2 regions of the Bacillus sp. SRI_025 genome follow, and region 2 is predicted to be linked to the other one. Evidence: riboswitches for the same ligand, from Rfam matches in the RefSeq annotation. Region 2 holds a riboswitch; the other holds the start of a gene.

Region 1 (10,966 bases), on a different contig from region 2:
ATCTGATCAAGGGCGAGTGGTAACGATTGAGCCATATCAAGAGATGCTTCGAAAACGTACGGATCAAGCTGGACATCTTCCTTTATTGCACAAGGTGAAACAATTTCAGGTGAGAACGAGTCAGCATAGAGCCATCCTGAAAGTCACAGATGGATCTGGTAAGGTTCATGAAGCCGTTTTTTTCACATATAAAGGGGTGGTTCCTAAATCGTGAAAAGAGAGGAAGGGTTTATCTATCCGCATGTGCTTGCTGTGATCCTATTTTTTCTCTTGATCCTAGGAGCGATAACGATGGGCTTTCAAAAAGAGCTGAGAAGTGCAGAGCTCACGATTTCTTTTTATAAAAAACAGCATCTTTTTAGGGTGGGTGTGAGTGAAGCTGCCAGCTCAGTAAAACGCATTTGTGAAAAGCAGAAGATCTATATTGATACAGAAGAAGGGCATGTGACACTGAAGCAGATGAAATGCGATCAACAGAAAAAACGTGTCCTCGCTTTGGTGAGGGTGAAAACAAAGGATGGCTTATCCGATGAGCGGGAGCTGATGCTGGATTGGAAGACCGATGAAATCATGAGATGGGCAAACCCTGATTAGCCAGTGTATAAAATCATCCTCTTTCTGGTAACACTTGAAGGAAGAAGAGGTGAATTTGCTTGAAAACAAATGACTATGTAAAATATATGACGCAGGAAATCATTAAATATATGAATACACCACGAGACGAACGGAAGGAACACAAACAAGAAAAAATGGAAACAAAACCGCCGTTTTCACAGCGATTATTTGGGGTTCTGCCGTTTGGCTTCTCCATGATGCTTAAAAAACGTCAGCGACATCGACGAAAGTAAAAAGCCGCCAGCAGGCGGTTTTTTTATGCCATTTTAGTTGTATTCCTCCACAACAATCACTTTATTCACCTTATTTGAGTAAGGATTATAGGAAATGGTGACAAACACCCCAAATTCCTTTGTATGGTCTTTTAACGTAATATGATACTGTTTTACAGATTCCTTATCGCGGTGGCGGTCCCATACTTTTTGTTTAAATAAGACTTGCGTTAGCGGGTATCTTTTTTTGGCTTCTTTGACTGCTCGCGTTTCCCATTGGTCTGCGGCGGCAGTCAAACCTCTCGCATCCACAGGTTTGACGTCTAGCATCATAGGACTCAGCAGTAAACTGAGCATGATTATGATTTTTCCATATTTCACTTAACATCACCTCACCTCTTCATATCCTGACCAAATCCTACATTTTTATGTAAGTTTTAAGAAGTACAAATGTCACACAAAAAAATATTGAATATGGCGAAAGAATGAGAAAATGGAAGAATTTTCTCGCAATGGTTCTTGTTTAAGAACAAAATGAACTAATTTGACGTTTTGGGTTTTATAGGTATTTCCTTATACTGTATATAATCGTTCTTTTTAAAGAACAACCGTTCAAGGAGTTGAAGGGATTAATGAAACAGTCGCTCTTTGTCCTTTTTTGTGCCATTTGTTTGATGTTGACATCTTTCCTCATGACACCCACGAATGCCTCTTTTAACGATGTCGAGCACAAAAATTTTGTAATGAAAACATGTGAAAACTTTGAACAGACAGATCAGCATTGTCAGCCTAAAAAATGGGATCGAAGTCAATTGGAGCTTGTCGATCAAACGATGATCGAAGGAACAGTCTGCGCACCTCAAAGGCTGAGCATGACACTAAAAAATAGTGGACAGCCTATTGCGTACTCTGAATGGAAGTGGGAATTACATAAAGTGGGAAATGGTCAGGAGCCATTACAAGATGGTCATATTCTTGAAAAGGGCTCCATAAAGTCCCTATTGTCGCAAGAAACAGCGACTGTCACGACAGATAAAGCAAAAACAAATGGAATCTATGCATTTAAAATCTTTTATTCTAAAGGATTTGGCGCATCTGATCAGGCGTACTTTTGGTCTAAACAGATGGTGCTCTCAAAGTGTCAAGAAAAGGCGTCCTAAATGGAGCTGTCTTTTAAATCGAGAAATGATAGGCGAAGGGGAGAAGGGATCATGAAAAAATGGATGAAGATGTCTGGAAGTATTCTTTATGTGGTGGTGTTCACGGTGATGATAGCCTCAATTATTGTCGTGTTGTCATCAAGAACAACAGGAGGAGAACCTCAGATTTTCGGTTATCAATTGAAGCAAGTATTATCAGGTTCGATGGAACCAGAATTTTCAGCTGGGTCACTGATTGTTGTAAAGCAGGTCGCCTCACCTGAGACGCTCAAAAAAGGAGATATTATTACGTTCCAAACAAAGCAGGATCAGTCCTTTGTGACCCACCGAATTGTTGGGGTGAAGGGAAAGGATGCAAATAAAGCGTTTGAGACGAAGGGTGACAATAATATGTATCAGGACGGCACGCTGGTAAAAGCGGATCAGGTGACTGCGCAGTATATGGGAGTGAACATTCCTTATGCAGGAAAGCTTCTTTCGTATGCAGGGACATCAGCTGGAACTGCTTTGCTCCTTATTATACCGGGTGTCATGCTGCTTGTTTATTCAACCATTCATTTTGTGGGCGCAGCGAAACACCGTAGACACACGGCTGATGTACATATGTCAGAGGAACAAGCTTAAATCGTTTGTAACCTAATCAGGTTTCAATAAAACAAAATATTAGGGGGTTTATTATTCATGGCAATGAAGAAATCAATTCGTTTAGGTGTATTATCAGGGGCTTTAGGTCTTGCATTAATCGGCGGGGGAACATGGGCGGCGTTTAATGATTTTGAAAAGGCAAATGCGGTCTACTCGACAGGAGAGCTGGATTTATCTGCTAAAGAGAACTCCGGCGCCATCAACCTTTCGAACTTAAAACCTGGTGATCGGATCAAGAAAGAATTTCATTTTGATAATAAGGGATCACTAGCGATAAACCAAGTGCTGATGAGTCTTGATTATAGCCAGTTTACAGATGGATCTTCCGCGAAGAATGGCGGTAAGAATACAGCTGAAGAATTTCTCAGTCAGTTTCAGGTGAGTGTTCTGACGGTTGGAGCCGAAGGTGGAAATGGTTATCCGAAAAACATTATTTTAGACCATGCAAACCTGCTTGACTTGCATCAATTAACGTCAAAACAGGATCAGACCGCATTTGAAAAGCTTCGTCATGCCGTCGATGAGAAGTTTTTACATGAAAGTGGGAAAATTAATGTAGCAACTGTTGATGGAACAGTGGCTCCAGAGTATGACGGCATTCCAAAGAATCCGTTTGATTACGATAAAGTGGAAATGACCATTGAATTTATCAATGACCAGACGAAGGATAAAGCTGGTCACTATATCCAAAATAAATACCAAGGCGATGCGATTCAAATTGATCTTTCCTTCGAAGCGACTCAGTGGAATGGTTTAACGATCAATCCAAAAAAGCATACGGATGAAAAAGGCTACGTGAAAGAAAACGAAAAAGCACACAGCGAAGATAAAAAATAAAGCCAGTCTTTAGGCTGATATCAAGATCTGCATAGCAATTGGAGGAGTATGCGCTAAAACGTGCGCTTTACTCCTCTTCTTGCTTTTTTCTCCAGATTTGATAATCTAAAAATTCACGAAATTGCTTTTTCGAAACCCCTGATGTCATTGCATCTCGAACTAGTTTTTCCCATTCACTATCTAATTGACCATCGTATTCGGTTTCATCTTTTTCGTTTAAAAGTGTATGAACCGAGACGTCCAGAACAGCGGAGACTTTTTCAAGAAATTGAATGGAGGGGTTTGTTTGCAAGTTTCTTTCTATTGAGCTTAAATAAGACTTCGCTACCCCAGCCTTTTCGGCCAGTTCTGATAGTGAGTAGCCTTTTTCATTGCGGTATTGTTTAATACGCTGGCCAATCAATGTCATCACCTTCCTTTCGATATTATAGCACATTCAGAAAGGTTTGATAGAATGACTTCTTACCAGAGGGGGAGACTCAGAGGACTTTTCATTTGATTTGAGGAAATGACGGACTTCTTCAACTGTTAGTCCTGCCTTGCGAGCTTCACGTAATAATTGAACCCATTCACTGTCTAATTTGTTCGTTTTCTTTTCCATACAAATACCCTCCTAAAATACTGAATCATGTATTTCAGGCACTTAACGCATGAAATGGAAAGACATAGGTGGTAAGACCTCATAGTTTGCTTGCGTCATGTTTCCGCCCAATACAAACAGACAAACTTAGCTTTAGACTGATCGAAAATTGTAAGTCACATAAAAGGGGAGGGGACTATGGGTCAACCTCCTCTTTTTTGCTGTAAGTAAAAAAGTCCGCCATTTTCAATCGTAAGACTGATTTTTGGTTCGTATAAAGTTTTGAGTGCTTGCCTTTCTATTTCATATTCTACAGATGTGTCTGAAGTCCCTTCATAAAATTGGTTTAAAAGTTCGGAGTCTTCTTTCCATTTTTGAACGGCTCGCACTGCCCAGTCGTCCGGCTCCTCATGGGCATAACGCTCCATAAGGCTGTAGAGCCGTTTGATTCCGCTTTCTGGCTTAATCATTGTACTCATCGTAAAACAATAATCGGGAATTTGAGACGACAGCTCACGAGCTTCCAGCTTTTCTTGAAATTGTTCAATGACTTCTCCGCGTATAAGATGGAGTCCTAATGATAAAAGCTTATCCTTCTTCCGGTCTGCAAGGTAAGAAATTTTTACATTGAGACCAAGCCATGGCTCAAGTGCGATTTGATTGTTCGTGAGCGGGCTGACTCGTTCATAAAGCCGGATAAAACGGCCCTGTTGTTTGACCGCCTCAAATATTTGAAATAACCGGGGGGAGCCGAAATGGATGAATTCACCACTGACCGTATCACCCGCTTTTTTTTGATCTGTGATGAAAGTCAATTGCCGCGGTTCAGGTACACCGCCAGTTTTTTCAAGCCAGTGCCAATAAAAAGGACGGTTCATAATCAATTTATCCATTTCGATTGTCAGCTGTACGGTCATATGTCCTGCACTTTCTTCTAATATGCTGCATTGATTCGCCTTGAAAAAACGGAGAAGAAAGGTGTGAATGTCATGCTGCTCCATTGATCAACTCTCCTTTATGAGCCCTGCTGTCTCTTTTCTAAAAGTGGTGTTTGTGCTTCAGTTAAATGAGAAGCAAATTGGGTTAATTTCTTTTTCATGTCTCCATCAGATTCATGCTGGAAGAGAATTTGATGCAACTCTGTTTCGACTTCTTCAATATCAATTCTCGTTAAAATATCATCTAAATCGCCTATGACGTTTTCGAACAGCTGAATTTTTTCATATAAAAGCTTTAAAATATGCTCTTCAACTGTTCCGTTTGTTGACATATTGTAAATGTGGACATCTCGTTCTTGGCCAAGGCGGTGGATACGTCCGATTCTCTGTTCTAAACGCATCGGGTTCCACGGGAGGTCGTAGTTAATGATTTGATTACAAAACTGAAGGTTGATCCCTTCGCCGCCAGCTTCTGTAGCAATTAACACTTGCGCCCGTTCTCTAAATAAATCTTTCATCCAATCTTTTTTACCCCGCTTAAAGCCGCCACGAAATGGCACGGAGCTAATGCCATTTTGCTGTAGAAACCATTGTAAATAAATTTGTGTTGCGCGGTATTCGGTGAAAATAATGACTTTTTCATTTAACTGTTGAATGAGTTTGACCACTTCAAGCGCCTTTGAGTTTTGCTCCACTTGATTGATTTTCTCCATGATTTGCGCTATAGCAGAAGAGCCGAGAATATGCTTTTCTTCTTCCTGCATTTTTTTAATCGTCATATAAACTGCCTCACGGCTTGAACAGCATTCTCGTTCCAAGGTCATAATGGAAAACATATGCTTTGTATAAGACGGATTCTCTTTCAGCTTGCAGATTTCATCATACAATGCTTGTTCTGTCGGAGAAAAATCAATGGAAATCGTTTTGACATGTCGTTTTGTCCACTCGATGCCTGTGTCTTGTCTTCGGTTTCGAATCATCACTTTATTGACGAGCTGTTTTAATCGGTCATGGTCTTCAAGCTGCAAGTCCTTTTTGGCAAAGATATCTTTAAATTGATGTTCATTTCCTAGGTGGCCCGGCTTCAGAAGGGAAACGAGATTAAATATTTCTCCGATCCGGTTTTGAATAGGTGTCGCTGTCAGCAGCAGACAGAACTTCTTATTCAGGTTTCTCACAAATTCATAGTTTTTCGTTTTATTGTTTTTCAGTTTGTGTGCTTCATCGATAATGACCATATCGTAGGCAATCGATAAAATCGTGTCTCGATGCGGCTGTCTTTTGGCTGTGTCAATGGAAGAAACGACAACGTCGCACTGCTCCCACACATAGCTCTTTTTTTGTTCAACAGCATCAATATAAAATTTCGTCCGCAGCTCCTGTACCCACTGAGATACAAGGGAGGCGGGGACAAGAATAAGAATTTTTTTGGCAAGTCCACGAATCATGTATTCTTTGATAATGAGTCCTGCTTCTACGGTTTTACCCAGTCCCACTTCATCTGCTAGAATGGCTTTCCCATTCATTTCTTCTACGACTCTTCTGGCTACTTCGAGCTGGTGCTGTAAAGGTGTGAATGCAGGCAGGTGCGCAGGAGCTTGCAGCCCCTCGAATGAATCAATGGCTGTGACTTTTTGAACCTGCGTCGCTAATCGATACATATCCCAGTTCGCCCAGGGGCCGTCTGATGAAAGCCGCTGCTGAAATTCATTTGCCCATTCCTGATCAAAAATCGTTTGAATATTCAATGTGGTCGCCTGCCTTTCTAGTAGGATCTGATAAATTGTTCTGTTTTTAAACGCTTCATTTTTTAAGAGGTCTCTAAAAGACTAGATATATGAATAAAAGCGAACGATATCGAAAGGTTATTTTAAAAATGTTAATGATTTTTCTGTTGCTCTCCATCCATTTCTAATGGTAGGATGTTGATAAGTGATCTAGAAAATAAGTCACCCATTTTGATAGTATGTCCAATAAATGTGAAAAATATGAGCGGATGATGGTATGGGGAGAGACTTGGCGGTTATTTTGCACTGGCAGGCGCCGAAGGAGCAAGCTGAATGATTCAGTGAATCTCTCAGGCAAAAGTACTCTTACCGGACGCAACTCTGGAGAGTGTTTGCTGATCGTTTTAGCAAACCACCAAAGGGGAAAACGCACAATGATGTTGTGCTGTAAACTTTCAGGTGCAAGGACAGAGACTTCTTTTTGATAAAAGGGAGCGCTCTGTCCTTTTTTGCTGTGATTTTTTTCTGAAAATTCAGCTTGCATTTGCACTAAAAAAAGGGGGAAACGATTGATGTTGAAACGAACACCGCTTTTTCATGCGTATGAAACGTTTGGCGCAAAAACCATTGACTTCGGGGGCTGGGAATTACCTGTCCAATTTTCTTCCATTAAAGAAGAACATGAAGCTGTTCGAACAAAAGCAGGGCTTTTTGATGTGTCTCACATGGGTGAGGTGGACGTCAAAGGTCAAGATGCCCTTCCTTTTTTACAAAGGTTATTAACCAATGATGTGTCTAAGCTGACAGACGGTAAGGCACTATATACAGCCATGTGTTATGAAGATGGCGGAACGGTAGATGACCTGCTCGTCTACCAAAAAGAAAAGAACCACTATTTACTTGTCATCAACGCATCAAATATCGATAAAGACGTGGATTGGCTTTTGAAGCACCAAGAGAAGGATGACGTATTGATCAAAAATATATCTGATCAAACCGCCTTGCTAGCGCTTCAAGGACCTCTTGCTGCTGACATCATCAAAGAGGTGGCGGATGAAGAGGTGACATCGCTTAAACCTTTTACGTTTTTATCAAAAGCTGAGGTCGCAAATAAAGAAGTGCTCGTTTCTAGAACAGGTTACACAGGGGAAGATGGCTTTGAAATCTACTGCCAGTCAGAAGATGCGGTCCACCTTTGGTCCGCTTTATTAGAAGCGGGGCAGCCAAAAGGATTAATACCGTGCGGACTCGGTGCACGTGATACCTTGAGATTTGAAGCAAGGCTTCCGCTTTATGGCCAGGAGCTGACAAAGGATATTTCTCCATTAGAAGGCGGAATTGGTTTTGCTGTCAAAACGGATAAAGAAGCTGATTTTATCGGAAAAGCAGCACTTAAAAAACAAAAAGAAGAGGGACTGAAGCGAAAGCTTGTCGGCATTGAAATGATTGAAAAAGGGATTCCGCGTACAGATTATCCAGTCTTTTCAGGAGAAAAGCAGGTTGGGTTTGTCACAACGGGCACTCAATCCCCAACATTAAAGAAAAATGTCGGGCTTGCTTTGATCGAAACCTCAGAAGCGGAGCTTGGGGCAGAGGTGGAAGTACAGGTTCGCAAAAAGCGTCTAAAAGCCAAAATCGTCACAACACCATTTTATAAAAGAACCAAATAACGAGGGGGAATAGAGGATGAAGCACAGATATTTGCCGCAAACAGAGCAAGATCAGAAAGAAATGCTGGATGTCATCGGCGTTCAGTCGATTGATGAGCTTTTTTCAGATATCCCAGAGAAGGTGAGATTCAAAGGAGCATACAACATCAAAGAAGCCGCATCTGAAACAGCGCTTGTCAGGGAATTATCCCGGCTAGCTGCAAAGAATAAGGATACAGTTTCCTATGCATCGTTTCTTGGTGCTGGTGTATATGATCATTACCAGCCTGTCATTGTCGATCATGTTATCTCACGCTCTGAATTTTATACAGCGTATACACCTTATCAGCCGGAGATTTCACAAGGTGAATTGCAAGCGATCTTTGAATTTCAAACAATGATTGCTGAGCTGACTGGTATGGATCTAGCCAATTCCTCAATGTATGATGGCGGGACGGCACTAGCAGAAGCGGCAATGCTTGCTGCGGGACACACAAAGAAGAAAAAAGTGGTGGTTTCTGAAACGGTTCACCCTGAATCAAGAGCGGTGCTGAAAACATACGCCAAAGGACAAAACATTGAAGTTGTTGAAGTGCCTGCGAAAAAAGGGCAGACAGATTTAGCTGCACTGGAAAAGGCCGTCTGCGATGATACAGCAGCAGTTCTCGTGCAATATCCAAACTTTTTTGGTGTCGTCGAGCCGTTAAAAGACATTGAACCCATTGCACATAAAGGAAAAAGCCTGTTCATTGTCTCTAGCAATCCCCTCGCACTCGGGCTATTGACGCCGCCTGGTAAACTTGGGGCAGACATTGTCGTTGGTGATGCGCAGCCGTTCGGTATCCCGGCGGCATTTGGCGGACCTCACTGCGGATATTTTGCTGTGACGAAAAAGTTGATGAGAAAAGTGCCAGGTCGTTTAGTCGGGCAGACAGAAGATGAAAATGGTGTTCGTGGATTTGTCCTGACTCTTCAAGCGCGTGAGCAGCACATTCGAAGAGATAAAGCGACGTCAAATATTTGCTCGAACCAAGCATTAAATGCGCTAGCTGCTTCTGTTGCCATGACGGCACTAGGGAAAACAGGCATAAAAGACATCGCCTATCAAAACGTGCAAAAAGCCCATTATGCCAAGACGCAGGCAGAAAAATATGGACTGCAGGCGGATGTAGAAGGGGCTCATTTTAATGAATTTGTGATCAAGTTACAGGAGCCTGTGAAAGAAGCCAATAAACGATTGCTTGAAAAAGGAATCATCGGCGGCTACGACTTAGGGCTAGACTACCCAGAGCTTGAGCAGCACATGCTTGTAGCCGTGACAGAGCTGAGAACAAAAGAAGAAATTGATACGTTTATCAAGGAATTGGGGGATCGCCATGAATAAACAAGATCAGCCGCTTATTTTTGAATTATCTAAAGAAGGAAGAATTGGGTACAGCCTGCCTGATTTAGATGTACCTGAACAGGAGATCCCGTCTTTATTTGATAAGACGTACATCCGTGATGAGGATGCTGAGCTCCCTGAAGTATCTGAGCTTGATATTATGCGTCATTATACAGCATTATCAAGACGCAATCATGGGGTCGATTCTGGATTTTATCCTCTTGGCTCTTGTACGATGAAATATAATCCAAAGATTAATGAAAAGGTTGCACGCCTTGCAGGTTTCTCGCAGGTCCATCCACTACAGGAGGCAGACACTGTACAAGGTGCATTGGAATTACTATACGATCTAGGTGAACATCTTGAAGAAATTACGGGGATGGACGCTGTGACATTACAGCCTGCGGCAGGAGCACATGGCGAGTGGACGGGACTCATGATGATCCGTGCGTACCATGAAGCAAGAGGAGATCATCAGCGTACAAAAGTCATTGTGCCTGATTCTGCTCATGGAACGAACCCGGCATCTGCGACAGTCGCTGGATTTGAAACCATTACTGTCGCATCTGATGAAAACGGGCTTGTTGATTTAGAAGATTTACGCCGCGTTGTTAATGAAGAAACAGCTGCTTTAATGCTTACAAACCCGAATACACTTGGCCTCTTTGAAGAAAACATTTTAGAAATGGCTGAAATCGTTCATGGAGCTGGCGGTAAACTTTATTATGACGGAGCCAACTTGAATGCGGTTTTAAGTAGAGCAAGACCAGGAGATATGGGATTTGATGTTGTCCACTTAAATCTTCATAAAACCTTTACAGGCCCACACGGAGGCGGAGGTCCTGGTTCAGGTCCAGTTGGCGTTAAAAAAGATTTAATTCCGTATTTGCCAAAGCCGGTGCTTGTAAAGAAGGAAGGTCGTTTTTACTTTGAATATGACCGTCCGGAATCAATCGGGCGCGTGAAGCCATTCTATGGCAACTTTGGCATTAACGTCAGAGCCTATGCGTACATCCGCTCTATGGGGCCAGACGGCTTAAAGGCTGTAACCGATAATGCCGTGTTAAATGCGAACTATATGATGCGCCGCTTAAGTGCTCATTATGATTTGCCGTTTGATCGTCACTGTAAGCATGAATTTGTCCTTTCAGGTAAACGTCAGAAAAAATTAGGTGTGCGGACACTGGATATTGCCAAACGATTACTTGATTTCGGCTAC
Region 2 (10,966 bases):
AAATATTCTCCCCCATCAGTATAGCCTCCGACCTCTAATTTCATTTCTTTATAGGGCTTACAACCTTCTTCAGAAACAGTTGTTATTAGAAACGAGCCGTTCCATCCAATCTCAACATGCATGCTTTCCACTTGTAAAAATAGTTGTTTATCCTCTGCCGTATATAGAAAACCATATACTTTCGCCACTTTATCCCTGAAGTGTCTCATATTTTCATAATATCTAGTTTCTGATGAATCAACTAGATTTTGATGTCGATTTTGAATCTTTTTTTGATACGTATCTAGCTTTTTTTGATTGATTGCTTTATAAATCGTGCTTTGCTTCTCGCCTTGTTTTTTCACAGAAAGGTTTTTCCCCGAAAAATGAACTTCGTATATGATCGTTTCTTTTCCTTTTTTCATTTGAAATTCATACCCATTTTCTTTTGAATGGCCGGTTATGACATATTGTTTTTTATATAATTGAGGGTCCCACCAAATTTCTTCTATATAGCTTTCATTCAAATGACCTGTTACTTTGCCTTTATTCTCAGATATCTCGAACCAGTTCAGTCTATCCTTAGTTTTATACGCAAATGCATAGGAATGATTCAATGAATTTTTTTGTGCGATTGCTTGATATGCTGTCCAGCCGCCTCCACCCAAGATGAGTATGGCTAGGATAGACACGACCCAGATTTTCAATTTGCACATACTTACCTCCTCTAATATTTAATTTGAGAAATCAACATCAACAATATTTTACCATATATTCAACTAAATTCTTATTCACTTAAAAATAGATTCTAGAAAATTTAGATAAGTATTTTCTTAATAATATATTACATCTATGCAAATAATATCCTTTTTTCATGGAGAATTCAGATATGTTATTAACCCTTATTCACCTGGTCCAATACGATCTATTTTTTCTTTTCTTCAGCCTGCTTTTTAAATGCTTCCGTTTGCTCTTGATATTCCTCTTTCGTGACAGCTTTAAATTCTATTGTACCGCCTGCCATTTTAAAGGGAAATCTAATTGATGTTGCGTCTCGGTCAGTTTCCCCTAAAATAAAACCCTTTTCAATTGCAGGATAAGTACTCAAATCAAACATTATCCCATCTGAAACACCGCCGGCTGTATGTTTCGTTTCTTTATAAGGTGCTCCACCATCTCCTGGGACCGTTCTCATCAGAAAAGAACCTGCCCATTCAGACTGCATATACATTCGTTTTACTTTTAGAAATAGCTGGTATGAACCATCCTCTGCCGTATACAGATAACCATAAGCGCCCGTTACTTTCTTAATGAAGTTTCTTACATAATCATGAAATCTATTTTCAGTGTCCTCCATCAGTTCTTCATATCGGTCATGAATGTCCTTTTGAACAGCACGTAGTTTTGTTTGATCAACTGCTTTGTATGTGATGCTTTGTTTTTCACCTTGTTTTTTCACAGAAAGATCTTTTTCAGCAAGGTGAACTTCATATGTGACCGTCTCTTTCCCTTGCTTTACTTGAAATTCGTAACCGTTTTCAATCGTTTTGCCGGTTAATTTATATTTGTTGATAAATAGATTAGGATCAAAATGCCTTTTTGGGTTTTCCTCCAAAATGGTTTCATTCAGATGACCTGTTACTTTCCCTTTTTTCTCCGTTACTTTGAACCAGTTCACATGATTCTTGGTCTTATATGCAAAGGCGTAAGATTGATTCAATACACTCTTTTTTGTATTTGTTTGATATGCTATCCAGCTGACAGCACCCATGATTAGTACCGCTAGAATTGCCACGATCCAGATTTTCGATCTATTCATACATACCTCCACCGACAGAATTTCATTTTTTCTATCAATATATGAGTGAGTCACCTCCTTTATCGAATTTATTTTTCAACAACCCCTTGTATCTGCCACTTCACATCATTTATTATATATCTAAATGATATATCTTTTAGATAGGTGTGTTGATATGAAAAAATACAATGATACGACGTATGCGATTTTAGGTATTTTAACGACAGATTGTAAGTCAGGATACGAAGTGAAGCAATTAATTGATAGGAGTTTGCATCATTTTTGGAAAATCAGTTATGGACAAATTTATCCAGCTTTAAAGTTAATAGTCGAGGAAGGCCTTGCGGAGGTTTCACCTGCTGCTAGCTCTGGTCGCTCAGACAAGCGGGAATATCATTTGACTGAAAAAGGACTGGACACGTTAAGAGAATGGCTGGCGCAGCCGCTCGATCAGTTACCAACAGAGCGTAATGAGGTGTTATTAAAGTTATTCTTCGGTCAATATCTTTCGTTTGAGAAAAAACTAGCGCTTTTACAGGATTATGAGAGGCAGCTCCGTATTCGTTATGAGACATATGTTGCGATTGAACAAAACATTCAAGAGCTTTACCCAGATGAAGCGGATGCAAAGTATTGGCTGTTTACTTTAGATTATGGGAAAAGAGTGGCTCAAGCTGGAATTGATTGGTGCGTGGAGACATTCCATTCGATGAAGAAGGAAGGGTAAATGAATGAAAAAAGACATACGTGCTGGCAGATTTACAACGGACAATTCTGATTCGATTGTGGTGTTCATTATCGGAATGAGGATCAACAAACGCTGGGCCATTCATCAATGGATGCCTGTGTTCATGTCGATGCCTGGCATGATCAAGGAGCTGTATACCCATCAAGAGGAGCTAGGGTTTCTTGGGACAGAAAATTACTTTGGATTACGCACGACAGCGATGATTCAATATTGGAAATCAACAGATGACCTCCTTGCCTATGCCAAGATGGAGAAGCATTTGGCTGCTTGGAAAAGATTTAACCAAATGGCACGAAATAATGATGCGGTGGGCATCTATCATGAAACATACCAAATTCAAGCCGGCTCGTATGAATCCATCTACGTGAACATGCCTTCCTACGGACTGAGCCAAGCGAGAGCGCCTATTCCAATTGATAAAGGAAAACAAACAGCGAAGGAACGGCTGAATACAACAAATTCCTAGAGAGCGATTCTCTAGGAATTTCTTTTTGCAACAGATACAAAATGCTTTAATATGCGGGCTGTTAATCCCCATATGGTGTAGTTTTCATAATCATAAAACCATTCCTCAATCGACCGGCTCCCCCAGCTGTATTTTTCACCATTCATGATTTTTTCATAAGGGAAGTCCTCTCCTGGTGTTGGCTGAACGGATACATGATGTAGGTACGGCTCATATTGGCTGAGCCATGATAGAGGCACGGTAAAGGTCTCTTCTACTTCTTCTTGATTATAGGAGTGTTTCACTTTTTGCTCATCAATGATACCGACATATGGGTATACGACGAAGGATGGAGAAGCGATATAAGGACTGAGCTGTCCAAGGATATCGACCGATTCTGGCGGAATGCCCAGCTCTTCATGTGTTTCTCGCAGTGCAGCCTCCTGTGCTGTTTCGCTGCCGTCGAGCTTGCCCCCAGGAAAACTAATATCACCCGGCTGTTTTCTCATGGTGAGCGATCGTACCTCAAATAATATATGCCATTCTCCATTTACTTGTACTAAAGGGATCAGGACTGCTGCTTTGAACGCTGTCTCTTCTCCAATGAACAACGGTTGTGATTGATGTAAGTCATTTTTTAATTGATCAATGAACACGGCCATCACCTGTTTTCTGTTTCTCTTTCCTTTAGCGTATCATGGTTCACCTTTTCAATAAAGATGATCTTTCTGACAATTATTTTTATCAATTTGACAACTTTACTTGTCAAATTGAATATAATGCTTTACAATCAAGGAAAGATTTCAATTAAAACTTGAGGTGACAGAATGAAAAATCGGTTAAAAGAGCTTCGTGCGCGTGATGGTTTAAACCAAACTGAGCTTGCGAAACGTGCAAAGGTCTCTCGTCAAACCATCAGCTTAATGGAACGTGATGAATTAATGCCGTCTCTCTTGCTCGCTGTTAAGCTTTCACGAATTTTTCAGGAACCCATTGAACGTATTTTTCTATTCGAGGAGGATGAACTATCATGAAAACTGTATACAAAATGCTCTTAGGTGCTCTCCTTGGCTTTCTCGGTGCTTACTGTCTGCTGGCAGCCGAATTTGAGATGACACTTATTGATATTGCATTTGAAGCGACTCTTGTTATCAGTGGAGTGACAATTTTATTGATTATTTATTGTTTTTCAGGGATTTCACGTATGAAAAAAAGAGTGTCTCTTTCGGTCTCTGGAGATGAGGAAGATGAACTGGAGGCAAAGCAATATCGGACCTTTACTGATTCGACATTAGCCAATACGGTGAGTACGATTTTGTCCATTATTGCCATCGGTATAACCATCGTCACCGAGCAGCCCCTCTGGTTGATTCTGGTCAATGCTGCTTTATTTATCGTCACCATTATCAGTTCTTATGTAGCGATATCCGTTCTTACACTTGTCTATCCTAATCGCAATCTGCCAAGTCCGTCCGACAAAGATTATAGTAAAAAGCTGCTCGCCATTTCAGACGAAGGGGAAAAGCATGTCATGCTTGGCGGACTGTTTCACACGTATCAAATGATGAATATTCTATTGACTAGTGCCATGTTTATTTTGATTGTGTATTCCCTTGGAGCCAATCACTCTCAACTGTTCTCGATCATGGTGATTGGAATTGTTTTGATCATTTTGAATGCAAATTATGTGTTGAAGATTAGAAATCGTTAAATGATAAAAAGCACAGCTCTGTCAAAAGGCTGTGCTTTTTCCGTCCGTTACGATGCACGGCGTTTCTTTCGTGTATAAATCAAAAATAAGAAACCAAACCATACCGGTGTCAATAGCAACGCAGGACGTGTTGCATCTGCGAAGAGCATGATCACGAGAATGGCTGCAAAGAGCGCAAGAACGCAAATATTCACAAAAGGTGTGAACGGTGCTTTAAAGGTAGATGCTGCATGCAGTTCAGGCCGTGTTTTTTTATATTTCAAATGACAAATTAAAATAATACTCCATACCCAAATGAAACAAATGGCACTGATCGTGGTAACAATCCCAAAGGCTTGTTCGGGAATCAGCTTGCTTAAAAGTGCACCGACCGATACTACAATCGTTGAAACAAATAGCGCATTACTCGGGACAGCGTGCTTGTTCAAACGTCCAAAGGAAGCTGGCCCCTGCTTTTGATGACTGAGATTATACAGAATACGGCTTGTCGAGAACATGCCGCTATTACAAGCTGATGCCGCAGACGTCAACACAACAAAATTGATAAGCCCCGCTGCTACTGGTATCCCAATGAGCCCAAAGGTTTTCACAAAAGGACTTTCTGATGCACTGAGCTCAGACCATGGGTTGATACATAGTAAAACAAAGATCGCACCCACATAGAAAAATAGAATTCTTAATGGAATCTTATTAATCGCAGAGGGAATGTTTTTTTGCGGATTAGCTGTTTCTGCTGCGGATACGCCAACCAGTTCAACTCCCACATACGCAAAAATCACCATCTGGAATGACAGCAAGAAGCCTGTGACACCATTCGGGAATAACCCGCCATGAGACCATAAATTCGTTACTGTCACCGGTCCGGCATCGGTTTGAAAACCAATGATTAAAAGAACAATTCCAACACCGATCAGTAATAGAATCGTAATCACTTTAATGAGTGCAAACCAAAATTCCATTTCTCCGAAAAGCTTCACCGTTAATAGATTCAATCCTAGTAAAATCAACAAACAAATGATAGCAGGAATCCATTGCGGGATATCAAACCAATACTGCACATACACTCCGACCGCAATGACATCCGCCATCGCTGTCATAATCCAGCAAAACCAATATGTCCACCCTGTCACAAAAGATGCCCACGGGCCGAGATAGTCCTCTGCAATATCGGTTAATGACTGATAGCCCGCCTTCGATAAAAGCAATTCTCCAAGTGCCCTCATGACAAAAAAGATGGCCATTCCGACAATTAAATAAGCAAAAATGATTGATGGACCTGCCAATTGAATGGCTTTTCCAGAGCCTAAAAACAGCCCTGTTCCAATGGTTCCGCCAATGGCAATCAATTGCACATGACGGTTTGATAAATCTCGTTTTAATTCTTGTTGTGCCAATGCTAACACCCTCCTACGACACGATCTTATACTGAAATAATGAACTCTTTAAAAAGTCCATAAAAAAAGAGATTGGATGCGCTCCAATCTCACGGTCATAAAAGAATAGCAAAATAGAGAAAAGTAATACACGGCATCATCCATGCATCACAAATACAATATTTCGTACTCTTCTGTCCTTTTGCCTGAGATTGTGAACCCTTCGGCGCCGCACATACATGCGGTCTCTCCAGAAGCTGCTCCTGCTATAGTGTGACCCACAGCAATCATAGCCTTCGTTATTTAATTAAAATGTTGCTATTTCTGAATAATTTTATATTTTACGCCTCAATCAGAAAGCTGTCAATGGTAATCTTTTATGATTTACGGTGATACCCATATGTCTTCACTTCATCAATCCCCCCTAATTCATGTATAATAAACCAAAAGATGTTCGGCTCGTCTGATGGAGAAATCCCTCTTGATCATGAACAAAGTTAGGCAATCCATTGAAGTTGGTGAAGATAAATGAAAAAAATGAACAAACAGCGTGTCACATTACAGGAAGTCGCCAAGCATGCCGGTGTCTCGACTTCAACGGCATCACTCGTTGTTCGAAATAATCCTAGAATTTCTGAAGCCACTCGAAACAAAGTGCTTCAATCCATGGAAGACTTAGGGTACGTATATGACCGCGTAGCTGCCAACATGCGGTCAAAAAGCTCAAATATCGTTGGTGTGATTGTCACAGATATTTCTAACACCTTTATTTCGGAATTTTTAATCGGCGTGCAAACCACGCTTGAATCACTAGGCTATACCGTTTTACTTGGTACAACCTTTGACAGTGTCGACAAACAGGAGCGGCTCATTTCCACCATGGTAGAGCACCGAGTGGGCGGAATTATTTTAAACCCAGCTTCGAAAAGCTCTGCTCGAACCGTCAAACAATTAAATCAAATTCGCACCCCAAAAGTACTTGCAAATCGTGAGTTATCAGATGTGCAATGTGATTATGTCGGTGTTGATTATGAACAAGGCACTTGGATGGCCATTCATCATCTTCTTCAGAAGGGGCATCGACGTATCGCCTTCTTAGGCGGCATCAAGACCTCATCGACTTGGATTGAGCGGATGAAAGGTTTCAAAAGAGCTCATGACGATGAAAACCTGACGATTGATGATTCCCTTATTATTGATATCGTACCTACTCGTGAAGGCGGGAAAGAAGCACTCGCTCAAGTGATGGATCAACCCGAGCCTCCTACCGCTATTTTTTGTTTTAGTGACTTAGTTGCATTTGGAGTCATGCAAGCACTGTCAGCACGGGGCATCCAGCCAGGTGAAGATATTGATGTGGTTGGATTCGATAATGTTCCTGAAGCGGAGATGTACCATCCGCCGCTCACCACTGTTTCTTCATTCCCCCGATCCATCGGGGCAAAAGCAGCGAACCTTTTATATCATAAAATGAACGATCAGGATGAAGAGCTGCAGAGATTGATTTTAAAGCCTCAACTTCATATTAGAGAAACCTCTCCATCATGATGAAAAGAGAATTGTGTGCAGCAATTCTCTTTTTTTATTGAACAAGTCAACTATTTCTTTGTTTCATTTTTCTTTTTTTAAATCACAAAGTCATAAACTTGACACATTTAAAATGCAGGAGTATATTTATTTCGTTGCTTCTTTTAGTATATCGTTATACCTATTTAGTCCTATCGTTATTTCTATCAAAAAACAGTTAAAAGTGATTTTTTATGATTCTGATCAAATCATGAAGTTTCACTTCCTAATCAAGGCTGTTATTATTTTTTACATTTTAGTAGAACGATGTACTTGATTGAAGAACAGATGAATATTCATTATTTTTTCATCAATAAGGGGTGTTGTGATGGGCTTCATATTATTCATTTTGAAGGAAACAATAACAAAGGGTATACAACGAATTTGACCTTAAAGGGGTTTCAAATATAGGAGTGGGAACATGAAAAATCCTTATATTAAATCGTCACTTGGCATGTATTTAAACTACTTCATGCTTGGCATGATCAATATTATTGTAGCTTCCAACATGGACAGCTTATCTGAACGCTACCATGTAGATATTCCGAAAATCAGCTTGCTTGTATCGGCGATCGGAATTGGTAAACTCATTGCTCTCTTTTTCTCAGGTCGGTTAGCCGATAGCTGGGGACGTAAGCCTGTCATTATTACAGGAAATTTTCTTTACTTATTATTCTTAATCGGTATTCCAACGACAACGAGTTATACACTGGCATTTATCTTTGCGATTTCAGCAGGTATTGCCAACTCACTGCTTGATTCAGGAACCTACCCTGCTTTGACAGAGTCATTTCCGAAAAAGGCAAGTTCGGCTTCTGTTTTAGTAAAAGCGTCTGTATCCATTGGGGCGACTGTTCTTCCATTTATCTTGGCGTACCTAGTGGCACATGACATCTTCTGGGGCTGGGCGTTCTTTGGACTAGGGCTTCTTTATTTACTTGTAGGAATTTACTTAATCTTTATGCCATTCCCGAACCATAAGCAAGTTTCTTCACAAGCTGCTCTTCCAGTACAAGACCAGCTGAAGGAAGAACCAAAAATGCTTGGCGAAGGCTTAGCTGTTGTACTTATGGGATTCACGTCGACTGCATTGTTTGTCGTATGGCAGACATGGCTTCCACAGCTCGGGTTAAAATTAATCGGACTTGGTACAGAACAAGCTACACAGCTTCTATCTTATTTTAGTATTGGAGCACTCGTATCTGTTCTCTTGCTTTCGATCGTCTTAGATAAATTCATTTCACCGATTATGGTGGCAATCATTTATCCAATTGGGGCGTTCCTTGCAATGCTTTCACTTTTCCAAATCGAAACGTACAGCATTGTCATTGTCAGCACCTTCTTCTTAGGGCTATTTACAGCAGGAATCTTCCAGCTTGCGATGAGTATCATGATGAAATTGTTCCCGACAAACAAAGCAACGGCTTCATCCTATGTCAACATTGCGGCAAGCTCAGCGTTTATTCTCGTGCCGCTCATTACAAGTGGGCTGGTCAGCACGTACGATATTAAAATGACGTTATTCTTCGATATGATCATTGCGGTTATTAGCGTATTACTAGCGGTCTTTGTTCTTGGACGCATGAAAAAATTATTTAGATAACTAAAGGAGATGTCAATCATGACAAACATACATGAACGAAATATTGATGGAAAAACAAAATTAGTCGGTCTTCTTGCTACACCAATCGGACACAGCCTTTCACCACGTATGCATAACCTTGGCTATACACTAACAGGTATCAACTATGCTTACCTCGCATTTGAAGTAGGGAATGATGAACTAGAAGCAGCCGTAAACGGTATGAAAGCAATGGGTGCAGCTGGATTTAACGTCTCTATGCCGAACAAAATGAAAGTACTAGATTACTTAGACGAACTAGATGATTCTGCAAGATATACACGTGCAAGTAACACTGTAGTAAACAAAGATGGTAAGCTCATCGGCTACAACACAGATGGTCTTGGATATGTGAGAAACTTGATTGAGCATGGCGTTGAATTAGCCGGCAAAAAAGTCACACTTGTTGGCTCTGGCGGCGCGGCAACTCCGATTGCGATTCAGCTTGCACAGTCCGGCATTCGTGAAATTAGTATTTTTGCTCGTAATGACCAATACTTCGTTCAAGCAGAAGAAAATGTAAATTACATCAACAACGAAATGAAATCTTTCGGTGTCAAAGCAAACATTTTCCCACTTGAAGACAAAGACGCGTTCCGTCGTGAAGTAGCAGAAAGTGCGATCCTGGCAAACGGGACAAGCCTTGGCATGAAACCACTAGATCAGCTCAGCATTATCGATGATACACTTGATGTACTTCGTAAAGATTTGATCGTGACAGATGTCGTATACAACCCGCAAAAAACAAAGCTTCTTGCACAAGCACAGGAAGCTGGCGCCAAAACGATTAACGGTCTTGGAATGATGTTATGGCAAGGTGCACTTGCTTACAAACTCTTTACTGGTGAAGATATGCCAGTTGATCAAGTAAAACAAATCCTTTTTGAAAATGACCGTTTCTAAAACAAAAGAAAGACGACTTCCTAAGCGGAGGTCGTCTTTTTTTAATCATGTACCATAACTTGACGGTAGCGATACAGGATATACAGTGCGCCGATAATGGCTGCAACAGCCACCACTGCATCGAACATAAAGATTTGTAAAATGGACGCGTGACTCTGAATTAACCCTGTTACGACCGGGATGACGATAGCCGACACGCCGCCCGCTGTGGAGATAATCCCAGTCATCGTCCCTTTGTTTTTCCAGAAGAATTCAGCCATCACAGTTAACGTTAGCTGAAAAACTCCTGCTGTTGAAAACCCTAATACAAAAGCATTGACGGTTCCTATCACTGGGGATTTCACGACCAAGAGCACACAAATAGAAACAAGTGTAATGATTGGATAGATCAACAGCACAGTGACCGGACGGACAAAACGGCGCAACAGAAACGCAAGCATCACAACAGACAGCAGCCCGCCCATGCTATAGTAACTGAGCAGTTTCACAGCACTGCCCGATGCCATCCCCAAGATGGCCTCACCGTACGTAGGAAGCCAAATTTGCGGCAGCGCATACAGCCCATTTGATGTAAAGCTGATTAAAATGAGTGCGATCCCTTCCCTCCAAAATGTAGGCTCTGTCGAGAAGCGCGGAAGTCCATCATGCTCCGTTACCTGGACTTGCTCCACCTTGCGATGATTCGGAAATGGCAAGGTCCACAGCATCAAGACATTCACAAGATAGATCAGAGCAGGAACAAAAAATGAAATTCCATAAAACAAATCATGCTCTGCTAAAAAGTAAATCGCCAGTGGCAAAATGGTTGCCCCAATGGAGATA

What was found. A riboswitch is a leader RNA that binds a small molecule or an ion and turns the genes downstream of it on or off. The one in region 2 is predicted to bind glycine.
Region 1: it holds a riboswitch for glycine, as region 2 does, so the genes downstream of both, gcvT (glycine cleavage system aminomethyltransferase GcvT) here and AC20OE_RS04215 (amino acid permease) in region 2, are expected to answer to the same signal.

What each region holds. Positions count from the first base shown of each region.
Region 1 covers NZ_JBYEGB010000002.1:529,934-540,899, forward strand. Annotated here, with positions in the region: gene comGF (competence type IV pilus minor pilin ComGF) at 1-214, shown strand, start outside; gene AC20OE_RS07665 (competence type IV pilus minor pilin ComGG) at 211-594, shown strand; gene AC20OE_RS07670 (YqzE family protein) at 654-848, shown strand; gene AC20OE_RS07675 (DUF3889 domain-containing protein) at 882-1,160, opposite strand; gene tapA (amyloid fiber anchoring/assembly protein TapA) at 1,460-1,987, shown strand; gene sipW (signal peptidase I SipW) at 2,039-2,611, shown strand; gene tasA (biofilm matrix protein TasA) at 2,669-3,469, shown strand; gene sinR (transcriptional regulator SinR) at 3,537-3,872, opposite strand; gene AC20OE_RS07700 (anti-repressor SinI family protein) at 3,906-4,070, opposite strand; gene AC20OE_RS07705 (YqhG family protein) at 4,253-5,050, opposite strand; gene AC20OE_RS07710 (DEAD/DEAH box helicase) at 5,065-6,735, opposite strand; glycine riboswitch at 6,984-7,090, shown strand; glycine riboswitch at 7,094-7,187, shown strand; gene gcvT (glycine cleavage system aminomethyltransferase GcvT) at 7,287-8,384, shown strand; gene gcvPA (aminomethyl-transferring glycine dehydrogenase subunit GcvPA) at 8,401-9,747, shown strand; gene gcvPB (aminomethyl-transferring glycine dehydrogenase subunit GcvPB) at 9,740-10,966, shown strand, end outside.
Region 2 covers NZ_JBYEGB010000001.1:821,413-832,378, forward strand. Annotated here, with positions in the region: gene AC20OE_RS04180 (hypothetical protein) at 1-695, opposite strand, end outside; gene AC20OE_RS04185 (hypothetical protein) at 905-1,798, opposite strand; gene AC20OE_RS04190 (PadR family transcriptional regulator) at 1,953-2,504, shown strand; gene AC20OE_RS04195 (DUF4188 domain-containing protein) at 2,509-2,991, shown strand; gene AC20OE_RS04200 (NUDIX hydrolase) at 3,003-3,626, opposite strand; gene AC20OE_RS04205 (helix-turn-helix transcriptional regulator) at 3,798-4,004, shown strand; gene AC20OE_RS04210 (DUF3169 family protein) at 4,001-4,681, shown strand; gene AC20OE_RS04215 (amino acid permease) at 4,729-6,075, opposite strand; glycine riboswitch at 6,239-6,318, opposite strand; gene AC20OE_RS04220 (LacI family DNA-binding transcriptional regulator) at 6,583-7,602, shown strand; gene AC20OE_RS04225 (MFS transporter) at 8,042-9,223, shown strand; gene AC20OE_RS04230 (shikimate dehydrogenase) at 9,242-10,144, shown strand; gene AC20OE_RS04235 (MFS transporter) at 10,186-10,966, opposite strand, start outside.